DNA from 2 places in the Arthrobacter rhombi genome. Region 2 is predicted to be linked to the other one. Evidence: riboswitches for the same ligand, from Rfam matches in the RefSeq annotation. Region 2 holds a riboswitch; the other holds the start of a gene.
The links. A riboswitch is a leader RNA that binds a small molecule or an ion and turns the genes downstream of it on or off. The one in region 2 is predicted to bind glycine.

Region 1: another riboswitch for glycine. It lies ahead of ABD088_RS15140 (DUF5058 family protein); the one in region 2 lies ahead of gcvP (aminomethyl-transferring glycine dehydrogenase).

The regions. Positions count from the first base shown of each region.
Region 1 is NZ_BAAAIV010000019.1:205,276-212,074, forward strand. It holds gene ABD088_RS15125 (SDR family oxidoreductase) at 76-528, opposite strand; gene ABD088_RS15130 (amidohydrolase) at 1,526-2,758, opposite strand; gene ABD088_RS15135 (hypothetical protein) at 2,804-3,583, opposite strand; gene ABD088_RS15140 (DUF5058 family protein) at 3,612-4,361, opposite strand; glycine riboswitch at 4,434-4,520, opposite strand; glycine riboswitch at 4,524-4,614, opposite strand; gene ABD088_RS15145 (alpha/beta fold hydrolase) at 4,761-5,582, opposite strand; gene ABD088_RS15150 (helix-turn-helix transcriptional regulator) at 5,719-6,561, opposite strand; gene ABD088_RS15155 (SDR family NAD(P)-dependent oxidoreductase) at 6,593-6,799, opposite strand, start outside.
Region 2 is NZ_BAAAIV010000010.1:242,958-249,756, reverse strand. It holds gene gcvH (glycine cleavage system protein GcvH) at 1-169, opposite strand, end outside; gene gcvT (glycine cleavage system aminomethyltransferase GcvT) at 210-1,337, opposite strand; gene gcvP (aminomethyl-transferring glycine dehydrogenase) at 1,375-4,260, opposite strand; glycine riboswitch at 4,427-4,526, opposite strand; gene ABD088_RS09275 (amino acid permease) at 4,726-6,207, shown strand; gene ABD088_RS09270 (VIT1/CCC1 transporter family protein) at 6,204-6,799, opposite strand, start outside.

The DNA of each region.
Region 1 (6,799 bases), on a different contig from region 2:
TCCCGGTGGCATCCTGGACCGCAGCACGACGGCGGAACCTGAGGTTCCGCCGTCGTGCTGGGTGATCCTGGGGGGTCAGTACTTGGAGGACTGGCCGCCGTCGATCGGGATGACTGCCGCGTTGATGAAGCCGGCGTTGCCGGAGAGCAGGAAGGCGACGGGCTGGCCGACTTCCTCGGGCTTGCCGAAGCGCTTCATCGGGTTGGGCTCCACGAACGCCTGGCCGGCCTCTTCCCAGTGCTCGGGGTCGATCTGCTTCAGCGAGCCCTCGACCATCGGGGTCATGATGGCGCCGGGGGCGATGGCGTTGATCTGGATGCCGTGCTGGCCGTACTCGATGGCCGAGTTACGGGTCAGGCCGACGACGCCGTGCTTGGCTGCTGCGTAGCCGGACTGGTTGCCCACGCCGCGGATGCCGCCGACGGAGGCGGTGTTCACGACGGCGCCGGAGCCCTGTTCGCGCATGACCTTCAGGACGTGCTTGAGGCCGATGATGGCGGAGGCTAGGTTGGTCCGTCCTGGCACCATGAAGACTTGAAGTGAGACTAGCGCTGTTTGAGATCGGGACCAGTCTGGCTCCGTAGCGGGAGAAGGGGGTCTCCGAAGGGAGCCTTGCCGGCCAGTGTGTGTTGGACAACGACTAGCTCACGGCCATGCACGGCAACAACGAGCCGATCCACGTGGCGGCGTTTAAACTGGGCGATGACTTCATGCACCAAGTGCTCGGGCAGTTCCGGGGCTGAGTCGCGTGCCGAAGAAGAATGAACGTTGTGTGTCAGGTTCCCCGGGGAGGACTAGTGGTTCGCAGTTCAAATTCGGAAGTCAAGGGGACCAAGACTCCGTTGCCATGGGCAAGGCTGCGTCGTAGACGTGCAGCCATTGGAACTGACGCTCAATTCAAATTACGGCCTGCATACCGCGAAAAGCGTAGGAATAGCAGCCGGATTCCAGCTCTCCACGGACTCGTCATTTCCTCCGGGAACTTTGAGGCAAACAATATTAGAGCGGAGAAACACAGGAGAAATGAGGAGGGAAGGCTAAGAGCGAGTACCCACATTCGCGTTGCTCCTCCACCAGCGATAACAAGGGTCAGCACCCCCGCCCCGAATCCGCACAGGATCGAGGCCAACTCCAGACTCGAGCGCAATTGACGAAAAATCAGCTTGGTGGATTCGGCCACTGCGTCTTGACGGGGTCGTTTGAAGTACCACGAAAAGAGGAGACAACATCCGGACACTGAGATCAGTAGTGCGGCGAGGATTTCGAGCAATGGCCAGCCCTTCTGGGACCTTGGATATTCAGGTGGGAACTGAGCAAACGGCTTGCGGGGGCATCCCGGATTGACTTCGGCACTCCCGCTGATAGTAGCGATCGTCGGTCAAGCAAAGAAATTCGTATTTGCTTTAAGCCGTGAAGGCGCTGCCGGAGCCCCTTGGCTGCGGTCCACTCGAGACATGAAGGAGGACGACGGCGATGCCTGTGCACCGCCGTCGTCCCCCTGTGTTGTCCGTGCCGGGAGCGGAAGCTACTTCTTGCCGACCTTCGAGAACAACGCGCGGGTGGCCGCACGGACCCCGGTGGTCAGCGTCGGCTGGGGAACGGGGCCGAAGAACGGGGAGTGGTTCGCCGGGGCCGGCCCCTCGGCCAGCCGTTCGGCCGGGAAACCGCCGAAGAACCAGAACACGCTGGGCACGCCGATCGCGTCGGCCAGTGCGCCGAAGTCCTCGCTGCCCATCACCGGGGTCCCGGCAATGACCTGGTCCCCGCCCAATTCGTCGCGGAACTCGGCGGCCAGCGCCCCGGCGGCGGCCGGGTCGTTGTAGAGCGGCGGGAAGTGGGAGATGTCCTCGATGACCGGCTCCGGCGCGCCGGAGGCGGAGGCCTCCCCGGCGATGATGCGCCGGATCGAGGTCAGGACCGTCTCGCGGACCTGGGGGTCGAACGTGCGCACGTTGAGGGTGAACACCGCCCGGTCGGGGATGACGTTCTCCTTCAGGCCGGCGTGGAAGGACCCGATGGTGACCACGGCTGCGGACTGCGGGGCCACCTGCCGGGAGACGATCGTCTGCAGCCGCACCACCATGGACGCCGCGAGCACGATCGGGTCGATGGAGTGCTCGGGCATCGAGCCGTGCGACCCCTGGCCCCTCACCGTGACCTTGAAGGAGTCGGCGGTGGTCATCGCCGCGCCGGGCATCAGCGTCACGGTGCCGGCCAACCCGCCCATGACGTGCTGGCCGAACATGATCTCCGGCTTCGGCGCCTGGTCCCACAGGCCGTCCTCGACCATGGCCTTCGCCCCGGCGGCCGTCTCCTCGCCCGGTTGGAGGACGAACACGATGGTCCCCGCCCATGCATCCGGTGCGCCGGCGTACAGTTCGGCGGTCTTCAGCGCCGTGGCCATGTGCGTGTCATGCCCGCACGCGTGCATGACCGGGACCTCGGTGCCGTCATCCAACGCGCCGGTTGCCGTGCTGGCGTAGTCCAGGCCGGTGTCCTCCAGCACGGGCAGCCCGTCGGTATCGGCCCGCAGTCCGACGACGGGGCCCTCGCCATTGCGCAGGATGCCCACGACGCCGGTGCCTCCGCAGCGGAACACCTCCAGTCCCAGCGTCTCGAGCCGCTGCGCCAGGTAGTCGGCGGTCCGGTGCTCCTGCATCGACAGTTCGGGGTTCGCGTGCAGGTGCTGGTAGGTCTCGACGAGTTCGGTTTCGGCGGCCTCGGTCATCCGCAGCGACTGCGGGACGGCGGTGCTCATGGGTAGTCCTTCCAATGTGGGGGTGGCTAGCGAAGCGGATGGGATCTAGTAGGTGGGGCCGGAGACGGTCTCGGCTGCTGCGTCGGGCTCGCGCCGGTTCACGGCGTCCGCCCCGTCATCCCCGAGGTCGGGGGTGGCCTGCCTGTCGCGCAGGAACCAGGCGAGCACCGCCGTCGAAATCACTGCCAGTGCGGTGGCGAAAGGCGCCAGCCCGGGGAGCAGCGGCATGAGGGCGAAATTGACGACGAGGGCCACGGCGACGGCGATGACCGCCGAGCGCGGCGCCTTCTGGCTGACGATGGCCTGGACCAGGACGGCGCCCATGACGGTCGGCAGGATGTACAGCTGGACGGTCTGGACGATGTCGTGGGGGATGATGCTGACCAGCCACGTGCCCAGCAGCCCCACGAACACGAACAGCGAAGCCAGGTGGACAGTGGCCGCCCCGCAGATCGCCGCGACGGCAGCCAGTTCGCCCTTGCGGGTGCCGGGTTTGGCGCCGATGGTCGACTGGGCGATCATCGCCGAGGGCAGCAGCTTGTTGGAGATGTTGCCGATCATGAACGCCTGGTACATCGAGGAGGCGCCGAGGATGGGGTAGTAGGTCAGTGGTTCGACGATCCAGATGACGCCGAAGACGGCGGCCAGGGCGGCGAACGCGCCGAGGATGCCGGAGACCTGGATGTCCAGGCCGGAGAAGAAGACGAGGTAGGCCGGGGCCGAGAGGGAGAAGACGAGGCCGGCGATCATGGTGATCCGACCCCACCGTGAGGTGGTCTTGTCGAACGTGGTCAGCGCCTGGTGCGCTTCGGTGGCAATGGGCATGATGTGCTCCTGGGGTTCCGGGGTGCTCTTAGAGGCGGGTGGCGACGTAGGTGATGGCCAGGCCGAGCATGATGGCAATGCCCAGCGCCCATTCCTTGATCCACGGTTTCCCGACCTTCCGGGCGATCACCAACAGCACTGACATGATCACGGCGGAGGAGAAGAACGCCACCACATGGATCCACGACTTGGGCAGTTCGGCGATCCCGAGGACGGAGAACGCTCCGACCATGGCGGCGCCGGGAACGACGAGCATGATGGCCGGGTTGACCTTGCGCAGGGCGGAGTCGCCCTTCTTCAGCAGCGGGGTGAGGATCAGCGTGGCGATCATCCACATGGCGCCGCCCAGGCTCATGGCCGCCAGGGCCAGTGCGAAGACCGCCTGCGTGTAGGTGGGGCCGCCGAGTTCCGCGCCTGCGGTGTTGGCGGCGATGGCCGCGGCTGCCGTCTCGTAGGACACCGATCCGATCAGGCCGATGCGCACCAGCACCGCGGGGGTGCCGAAGACGGTGAGCAGGGCGACGGCGACCATGACGACGGCGAGCGAGGGGCCCAGGGCCGAGATGGCGCCGGCCCGGAAGCTGGTCTTCAGTTCGGTCCCCGTCATGCCGATGGCGGGGGCGGCGATCCGGGCGGCCTTCAGGTAGATGACGCTCTGGATGATGATGACCAGGAAGACGCCGATCGCGCAGGCCCAGAGGACGGGCGAGTTGGCGACGGCGAGGATGTCCGTGGAGTTGTTTTCCGCGGCAGCGGGCAGGGCGGTGGGCAGGTTCATGGGTCAGCCGTTCATCGAAGGGTGCAATGCGGCACGGTGGGGGAACTGGGTATCCCGACGTGCCTGGGCCCGCTCTGTCCTGAACCTGAAAGTTGGACCGGCGCCTGCGGCGTCCGGCGTGCTTCGTCGGTGAGCCGCGGCTGCGGCTGCTCTCCAGAGTTTCCTCACGCGGCTGTACTTGGAACCTGAGAGATTGCGGGTGCTTGCCCCTTCGGTGCCCGGATGATGGTCGGGACTCTCCAGCCGCACGTGATCGGAAGGTATTCAGTTGACGCGGGCCGGGGGCCCGCGTCCTGCAAGAATGCCCGACGTGATCCGGATCACCAAAGGGTCCATGAAATGTGCTGTCACATTTCCGAACGATTGTTCGGTCAGTGAACTTCTACCGGGTGCGGTCCGCTACCTGCCCAGGAAATCCACCAATGCGGCGTTGAATTCGTCGGGATGGGACACATTCAACCCGTGGGGCCCACCCCGGATGACGCACAACTCGCTGTGGGGGATGGCGCGGTGGGTCCGGCGGCCGGATCCCTCGACCGGGACAATCGCGTCGCTGTCGCCGTGGACGATGAGCGTCGGGACGGTGACCTTCTCCAGGTCGTCCCGGAAGTCGGTGGTGGCGAAGGACTCCATGCAGGCCGCCGTCGCGTCCCGGTCGGCGGCGCGGGTCATAGCCAGGGTGGCCTGCAACTGTGCGTCGGTGACGAGGAGCTTGTCCCCAGCGGAGTAGAAGGTGCGCATGAATCCCCCGAGGAATGCCTCCCGATCGGCTTCCAGCTGCTTCTGCATGTCCTGCGCCGCGGTCTCCGTCAGCGGGCCCTCCGGGTTGGCGTCGGATTTCAAGAGGTAGGGCGGGACCGCGGCGGCGAGGACCACGGAGCGCAGCCGGTCCTCGCCATGGTGGGCGATATACCGGACCACTTCTCCGCCGCCCATGGAGAAGCCCACCAGCGTGGCGTCATGCAGGTCCAGGGCGTCGAGCAGCGCCGCGAGATCAGCGGCGAGGGCGTCGTAGTCGTAGCGGGCGGAGGGCTCGGAGGCGCCGAAGCCCCGTCGGTCGTATGTGATGACGCGGTGGCCCGCTGCCTGGAGGGGCTTGACCTGGTCGGCCCAGGATCCGAGGTGCAGCGGCCATCCGTGGATCAGGACGACAGGACGGCCGGCGCCGCCGGTGTCCTCGTAGTTCAGCGTGTTGCCATCGGCTCCGGTGGTTTGCGGCATGGGGATCGTTCCTTCGCGCGCGGGTGTGTGAGGGGGCAGTTCCAACGTAGGCGTGTTGTGGCGTCGGTGTACAGGGATGTTGTGGCGTCGCCGGGGATGGCAGGAACCCTGGCCCGCTCGTCTGGGACGCGGCGCGTCAGGATTGCAGCTGCTGGGCCCCGATCACGGCGAGAAGCTCGAGCTTCTCGGCGTTTTCCGCGCCGGGACCTGCGGTGAAGACCAGCAGCGCCTGGTGCTGGTCGACGTCGAACAGGGTTTGGCAGTAAAGCTCCAGGTCACCGACCTCCGGGTGCTGGAACCGCTTGAGCTGGGTGTGCTTGTGGCTGACCTGGTGGTGGGCCCACTCGGTGGCGAACTCGTCGCTGCGGGCGCGCAGCTGCTCGACGAGTTGGGAGGTCCGCGAGCCATGTCCCTCGCGGGCGTAGGCGGTGCGCAACGTTGCCACGAACTCGACCTGTCGCTGGGCGTGGTCCGCGGCGGGATAGATGTTGCGGGACGGGGGATCGATGAACCAGCGCCACACGGCGGAACGGGAAAACTTGCCGTCCATCGGCGGCTCGGCTCCGAAGAGCGCGGTCGCCGGCGGCGTTTGCAGCAGTGTCTCGCCCACGGAGTTGATGACCCGGGCCGGGGTGTCCTGGAGACGGTCCATGATCCGCATCAACCCGGCGTCGACGTGTTCCGCCCTGCCCGGGTGGCGTGGGGCCGGGTGCCCGCCGAGGACGAACAGGTGGTCCCGTTCGTCCAGGGAGAGGCGCAGCCCGCGGGCTATGGAGGCCAGCATCGGCACGGAGGGTTGCGGTCCCCGCTCCTGTTCCAGCCGGGCGTAGTAGTCGGTGGACATCCCGCACAACACCGCGACCTCCTCGCGGCGCAAGCCGTCGGTGCGCCGGCGGGGCCCACGGGGCAGCCCGACGTCCTCGGGCTGCAGGGCATGGCGGCGGGTGCGCAGGAAATCGGCGAGCTGGGGGCGGTCCATGCTCACCAGTCTGCCCCCAGCGGTCCGCCGATCACAGGAGCATGCCGCCGGAGGCCTCGATCCGCTGGCCGGTGACCCAGCCCATGGCGTCGGACGTGATGGAAGCGACGGCCGCGCCGATGTCATCGGGTTCGCCGACCCGGCCCATGGCGATCAGTGCCGAGAGGTGCTCGCGGACCTGCTCGTTGTCACGACTGGTGCCGCCGCCGAAGTCGGTGCCCACGACGCCCGGGGCAAC
Region 2 (6,799 bases):
CGCAGGTATCGCCGGCGGTGATGGTGGTGCCGGCCTCGGGCAGGTCGACGTAGACGACGTCGCCGAGTGCATCGGCGGCGACCTGGGTGATGCCGACCTTGGTCGGGGTCGAACCGTCGACCCACTCGTGCTCGGCGGAGTAGCGGAGGGTGGAAAGAACCTTGCTCATGGTGTTGTCCTCTGTCTCGGGGATCCAGTACGGGTGGGCGTTACTTGTTGCGGGTGTAGAACGGCAGGGCCACGACCTCGAAAGGCTGGGGCTTGCCGCGCAGGTCGACGTCCACTGCGGTGCCGACCTCGGCCAGGGCGGCGTCGACGTAGGCGAGGGCGATCGGGTATCCCAGCGTGGGGCTGGGCTGGCCCGAGGTGACCTCGCCGACGACGTTGCCGTCCTTCATGACAGCGTAGTGCGAACGTCCGGCCCGGCGCCCGAGCCCCTTCAGTCCCACGAGCTTGCGGGCGGTGCCGTCGGCCTTCCTGGCCTCCAGGGCGGCGCGGCCCACGAAGTCCTCTTCCTTCTTGAAGGAGACGATGGGGCCCAGTCCGGCGTCGAACGGGGTGGTCTCCAGGGAGAGCTCGTTGCCGTAGAGCGGCATGCCGGCCTCCAGGCGCAGCGAGTCGCGGCAGGCCAGCCCCGCCGGGATGAGCCCGCGCTCCGTGCCGGCTTCCAACAGCGCATTCCACAGTGCCACGGCGTCGGCATTGGGGATGTAGAGCTCGAACCCGTCCTCGCCGGTGTAGCCGGTGCGTGCCAGCAGCACGTTGATCCCGGCGACGGTGACGTCATCTGCTGCGTAGTACTTCATGCCGGAGACCGTTTCGGCGTCCGCCTCGGCCACGAGGCCGAGCAGGATCGACTCGGCGAGCGGCCCCTGGATGGCCACGAGTGCCGTGTCGGCGGAGTCGTCGGTGACGGTGACGTCGAAGCCTGCGGCGCGTTCGGCCAGGGCAGCCGCCACCACGGGGGCGTTACCGGCGTTGGGGACCACCAGGAAGCGGTCCTCGGCGCGGCGGTAGGTGATCAGGTCATCGATGATCCCGCCCTCGGCGTTGCAGATCACCGAGTACTTGGCCTTTCCGACCTTCATGACCGCCATGTTGCCGGCCAGTGCGGTATTCAGGAACGTGGCCGCGTCGGAGCCCTCGACCCGGACCTCGCCCATGTGGGAGAGGTCGAAGAGTCCGGCGGCCTCGCGGACCGCCTGGTGCTCGGCGAGCTCGGAGCCGTACTTCAGCGGCATGTCCCAGCCGCCGAAGTCGGTGAAGTTCGCGCCCAGCTTCTCGTGTTCGCCGTGCAGGGGCGTCTGCTGCGGCGTGGTGGTGGTTTCGGTGCTCACGGGGAGTCTGCCTTTCGTCGGGTTCCGGGGATCCGGGTTAGTTCTCGAATGCCTCGGGAGGCGGGCAGGAGCAGATCAGGTTCCGGTCGCCGCCGGCCCCGTCGATCCGCCCCACCGGCGGGAAGTACTTGTCCTGGCGCAGACCCGGCACCGGGAAGGCGCCCTGTTCGCGGGTGTACTTGCGGTCCCACTCACTGGCCACGACCGCTGCAGCGGAGTGCGGGGCCAGACGCAGCGGGGATTCCTCGGCGGTGAAGTCCCCGGCGAGGACCTGGTCCATTTCCTTCTTGACGGCGATCATGGCCTCGATGAAGCGCTCGATCTCGGCCAGGTCCTCCGACTCGGTCGGTTCGACCATCAGCGTCCCGGCGACCGGGAAGGCCAGGGTCGGGGCGTGGAAGCCGTAGTCGATAAGCCGCTTGGCGACGTCCTCGGCGGTGATGCCGGTCTTGGCGGTGGCATCGCGCAGGTCCAGGATGCACTCGTGGGCGACCAGGCCCCGGTTGCCGGTGTAGAGCACGGGGAAGTACTCGTTGAGGCGGGAGGCGACGTAGTTCGCGGTCAGCAGCGCGTTCTTGGTCGCGTTGGTCAGTCCCTCGGCGCCCATCATGGCCACGTAGGCCCAGGAGATCGGCAGCACGCCGGCCGAACCGTAGGTGGTGGCCGCAACGGCGGTGCCGGTGCGATCGGTGGCGTCGCCGGCGGGTGCGCCGGGCAGGAACGGCACCAGGTGCTCGGCCACGGCGACCGGGCCGACGCCGGGTCCGCCGCCGCCGTGCGGGATGCAGAAGGTCTTGTGCAGGTTCAGGTGGGACACGTCGCCGCCGAACTTGCCGGGCTGGCCCAGGCCCACCAGGGCGTTCATGTTGGCGCCGTCGATGTAGACCTGGCCGCCGGCCGCGTGGACCTTGTCGCAGACCTCGCGCACGTCGGCGTCGTAGACACCGTGGGTGGAGGGGTAGGTGATCATGATCGCTGCCAGTGAATCGTGGTGGGCCTCGATCTTCGCGTCCAGGTCCGCGGCGTCGATGGTGCCGTTCGGGGCGGTCTTGACCACCACGATCTTCAGGCCGGCGAGCACCGCCGAGGCGGCGTTGGTGCCGTGGGCGGAGGCCGGGATCAGGCAGACGGTGCGGGCATCGTCGCCGTTGGCGACGTGGAACTGGCGGATGGCCAGCAGCCCTGCATATTCGCCCTGCGAACCGGCATTGGGCTGGATGGAGACGCCCGCGTAGCCGGTGATGGTGCTGAGCCGGTTCTCCAGATCGGTGATCAGCTGGCGCCAGCCCTGGGTCTGGTGCGCCGGGGCGTAGGGGTGGATGGAGGCGAACTCCGGCCACGACATCGATTCCATTTCGGCAGTGGCGTTGAGCTTCATGGTGCACGAACCCAGCGGGATCATGGTGCGGTCCAGTGCCAGGTCGCGGTCCGAGAGCTTGCGCAGGTAGCGCAGCATCTGGGTTTCGGAGCGGACCGAGTGGAAGATCGGGTGGGTCATGAATTCGCTCGAACGCACGACGGCGGAGGGCAGCGTCTGCGCTGCCCCGGCTTCCGCGCGCTCCACGGCGGTCGCCGCGTCGGCGATGCCGAAGGCCTCGGCGATCGCGACCAGGTGCTCCGTCGTGGTGGTCTCGTCGGTGGAGATGCCCACGGTGTCGGCGTCGACGCGGCGCAGGTTGATTCCGCGTTCCTCGGCTGCGGTGACGATTCCCTGCGCCTGGCCGGCGGCCTGGACCGTGAGGGTGTCGAAGAACGATTCGGACGCGAGTGTGAAGCCGGCGTCGGCCAGGACGGTGGCCAGCGTGCTGGCGCGCAGGTGGGCGCGGCGGGCGATCGCCGTCAGGCCCTCGGGGCCGTGGTAGACGCCGTACATCGAAGCGGTGATGGCCAGCAGTGCCTGGGCGGTGCAGATGTTCGAGGTGGCCTTCTCGCGGCGGATGTGCTGCTCGCGGGTCTGCAGTGCCAGGCGGTAGGCGGGCAGGCCGGCGTCGTCCTTGGAGACCCCGACCAGGCGGCCGGGCAGCGAGCGCTCCAGGCCCTTGCGCACCGACATGTAGGCGGCGTGCGGGCCACCGAAGAACAGCGGGACGCCCAGGCGCTGGGTGTTGCCGACGGCGATGTCGGCGCCCTGCTCGCCCGGGGGGACGATGAGGGTCAGCGAGAGGATGTCGGCGGCGACGGTGACCATGGCGCCGCGTTCCTTGGCTGCGGCGATGACCGCTGCCTGGTCGACCACGCGACCGGAGTTGCCCGGCTGCTGCAGCACGATGCCGGAGATCTCCCCCTCGGGCAGGCCGGCCGAGAGGTCGGCGATCTCGAGTTCGAAGCCCAGTGCCCGGGCACGGCCCTGCACGACGGCGATGGTCTGCGGGAAGAGGTCGGCGTCCAGCACGGTCTTGGCGTCGGCCTTGGACTTGTTGGCGCGGCGCATCAGCAGCACTGCCTCGGCAACGGCGGAGGCCTCGTCCAGCAACGAGGCATTGGCGATCGGCAGCCCGGTCAGATCCGAGACCATGGTCTGGAAGTTCAGCAGTGCCTCGAGGCGGCCCTGGGAGATCTCCGGCTGGTACGGGGTGTAGGCCGTGTACCAGGCCGGGTCCTCCAGGACGTTGCGCAGGATGACCGGCGGGGTGAACGTGTCGTAGAAGCCCTGGCCGATCATCTGCGTCTTCATGATGTTCTTCGCGGCGATGGCGCGCAGGTCGGACAGGACCTCGGCCTCGGAGCGGGCGGCGGGCAGGTCCAGCGGGGCCGACTGGCGGATGTCGGCGGGGACCGCCGTGTCGACGAGGTCATCGAGGGTCGCGTAGCCGAGGTGCTTGAGCATCGTCGCGGTGGCGTCACCGCGGGGTCCGATGTGGCGGTCGGCGAACGCAAGCTCGCCGACGGGGCTGGTGGTGGGACGGGCCGTGGTCTCGGTCATCAGGGGAACTCCAAGTGTGGTCGGTGTGCAGTGCACGCCGAATGAGCTTCGGTTCCTCCCCGACTCTGTATTGGACCTGAGAGATTCCGCCGTGCCCGGTGTCCCGGACGTGGCTTGCACCGTCGGTGAGCAGGCCCCGCGGGGTGCTGCTTCTTTCCAGAGTTGCCTCAGCGCGGCGGTACGGATGCCTGAGAGATTCCCGGGGAGGGTATTGCTCCTACGGCGCCCGCCAGTGGTTCTGAACGGGACTCTCCCGCCGCATGTCATTGGCGTGTGTCCTCGCGGACACGTCTCCATGATACGGCGAGATCCACGCCACAGACAAGCTGCGGTGGCGAACCCGCCGGTTTTGTAACCATGCATGAGGGTGCAAAAATATGAGCCGACCCCTTCCACCACCGGCCGTTGCCGCAATCCGGCAACCACCACCTGACCCGGGCCCCTCGAGCCCGTTGAGGACGCGCCATGCAGGCTTCCGCCAACCACCCGGCCCCGGCCTCCCGGCCCCGCCTCCCGCTGGGACGGCAGTTGCTGCTGCGCAAGGACGTCGAGGCACTCAGCGCCGAGGCCGGACACGGCTCAGGCAGCGGCACCATGCGCCGCACGCTGGGCGTGCTGCAACTGACGATGATCAGCGTCGGCGCCACCCTGGGAACCGGCATCTTCGTGGTCCTGGGCTCCTCCGTGCCGTTGGCAGGTCCCGCCGTCTGGATCTCCTTCACCATCGCCGGGATCGCCGCCCTGCTGGCGGCGCTGTCCTATGCGGAAATGGCAGGTGCAGTGCCCGTTTCGGGGTCCAGCTACTCCTACACGTACGCGACCATGGGCGAGGGCCTGGCCTGGATCTGCGGCTGGTGCCTGATCCTCGAATACGGGGTGTCCGTGGCGGCCATTGCCGTGGGTGCCGGCGAATACGTCAACGAGCTGGCCTCGACCTTCAACGTCGAGTTGCCCGCCGCCCTGACCAACCCGCCGGGGGCCGACGGCGGCGTGTTCAACATCCCCGCCGTGGTCGTGGTGGTGCTGGCCATGGTCCTGCTGATGCGCGGCGCCAAGGAGTCCGCCACGGTGAACACCGTGCTGGTGTTCCTGAAGATCGCCGTGCTCATCTTCTTCGTCGTGATCGCTTTCAGTGCGTTCAACACCGGCAACTTCGCCCCGCTGCTGCCCATGGGCACCGCGGGCGTCTCGGCAGCTGCCTCGCGCCTGTTCTTCTCCTACATCGGCTTCGACGCCGCTTCCACCGCCGGCGAGGAGGCGGTGAACCCGCAGCGCGACCTCCCCCGGGCCATCATCGCCTCGATGATCATCGTCACCGTGCTCTACATCCTGGTCGCCGTCGCCGCGGTGGGAGCGAAGGACTGGCAGTGGTTCGTCGGCAAGGAGGCCGCCCTGGTGCAGGTCCTGGAGGAGATCACCGGGCAACCCTGGGTCGCACTGGTCTTCGCCGTCGGCGCGGTGGTGGCCATCATCAGCATCGTCATCACCGTCCTGTACGGGCAGACCCGCGTGCTGGTGGCCATGTCGCGCGACGGCATGGTCCCGCGGGTGTTCGGCAAGCTGAACCCGCGCACCGGCACCCCGGTGCTGAACACGCTGATCACCGGAGGCACCATCGCCCTCACCGCGGGGGTGGTTCCGCTGGGCCAGCTGGCAGACGCCACCAGCATCGGCACGCTCTTCGCGTTCAGCCTGGTCAGCCTCTCGGTCATCTACCTGCGCCGGAACCGCCCGGATCTGCCGCGCACGTTCCGCGTACCGTTCTACCCGGTGACCCCGATCCTGGCCGTCGCCGGCTGCGTGTTCCTGATGGTCAACCTGGGCGGCATCACCTGGGTCGTGTTCGGACTCTGGATGGTGCTCGGCGCGGGTGTCTACCTCGCCTACGGCCGGCGGCGCTCCACGGTCGCTTCGAGGCACGACGTCGGAGCCACCTCCCGCTCCTAGCCCAGGGCCCCGCTGCTCCCGAGCCAGGTCCCGATGAGGAACGTGGCGCCCAGAGCCAGCACGCCGCCGATGACCACACGCACGATCGGTCGCGCCATCGGCGCCCGCCCCAGGTAGGCGCCCAGGCCTCCGGTGACCGCCAATGCCACCAGGACCGCGGCGAAGGTCACGGGGATCTTCAACGCCGCGGGCAGCAGCACCGCGGTGAGGAAGGGCAGCAACGCCCCGACGGTGAAGGAGACCGCTGAGGCCGCCGCGGCATTCCACGGGCTGACGACCTCGTCGGGGTCGATGTTCAGTTCGGCGTCCAGATGCGCGGCGAGCGCGTCGTGGGCCGTCAGCTCCCGGGCGACCGTCGCGGCGGTTTCGGCGCTGAGTCCGCGCCGTTCATACAGGTAGGTGAGTTCGGAGAGCTCCTCGTCCGGCATCTCCTCGAGTTCGCGGCGCTCCTGGGCGATCAGCGCCTTCTGCGAGTCGGCCGAGCTGGAGACCGAAACGTACTCGCCCAGCGCCATGGAGACCGCACCGCCGATCAAGGCCGCGGCACCGGCGGTCAGAATGGGGCCGGTGGCGGTCGTTGCCCCGGCGACGC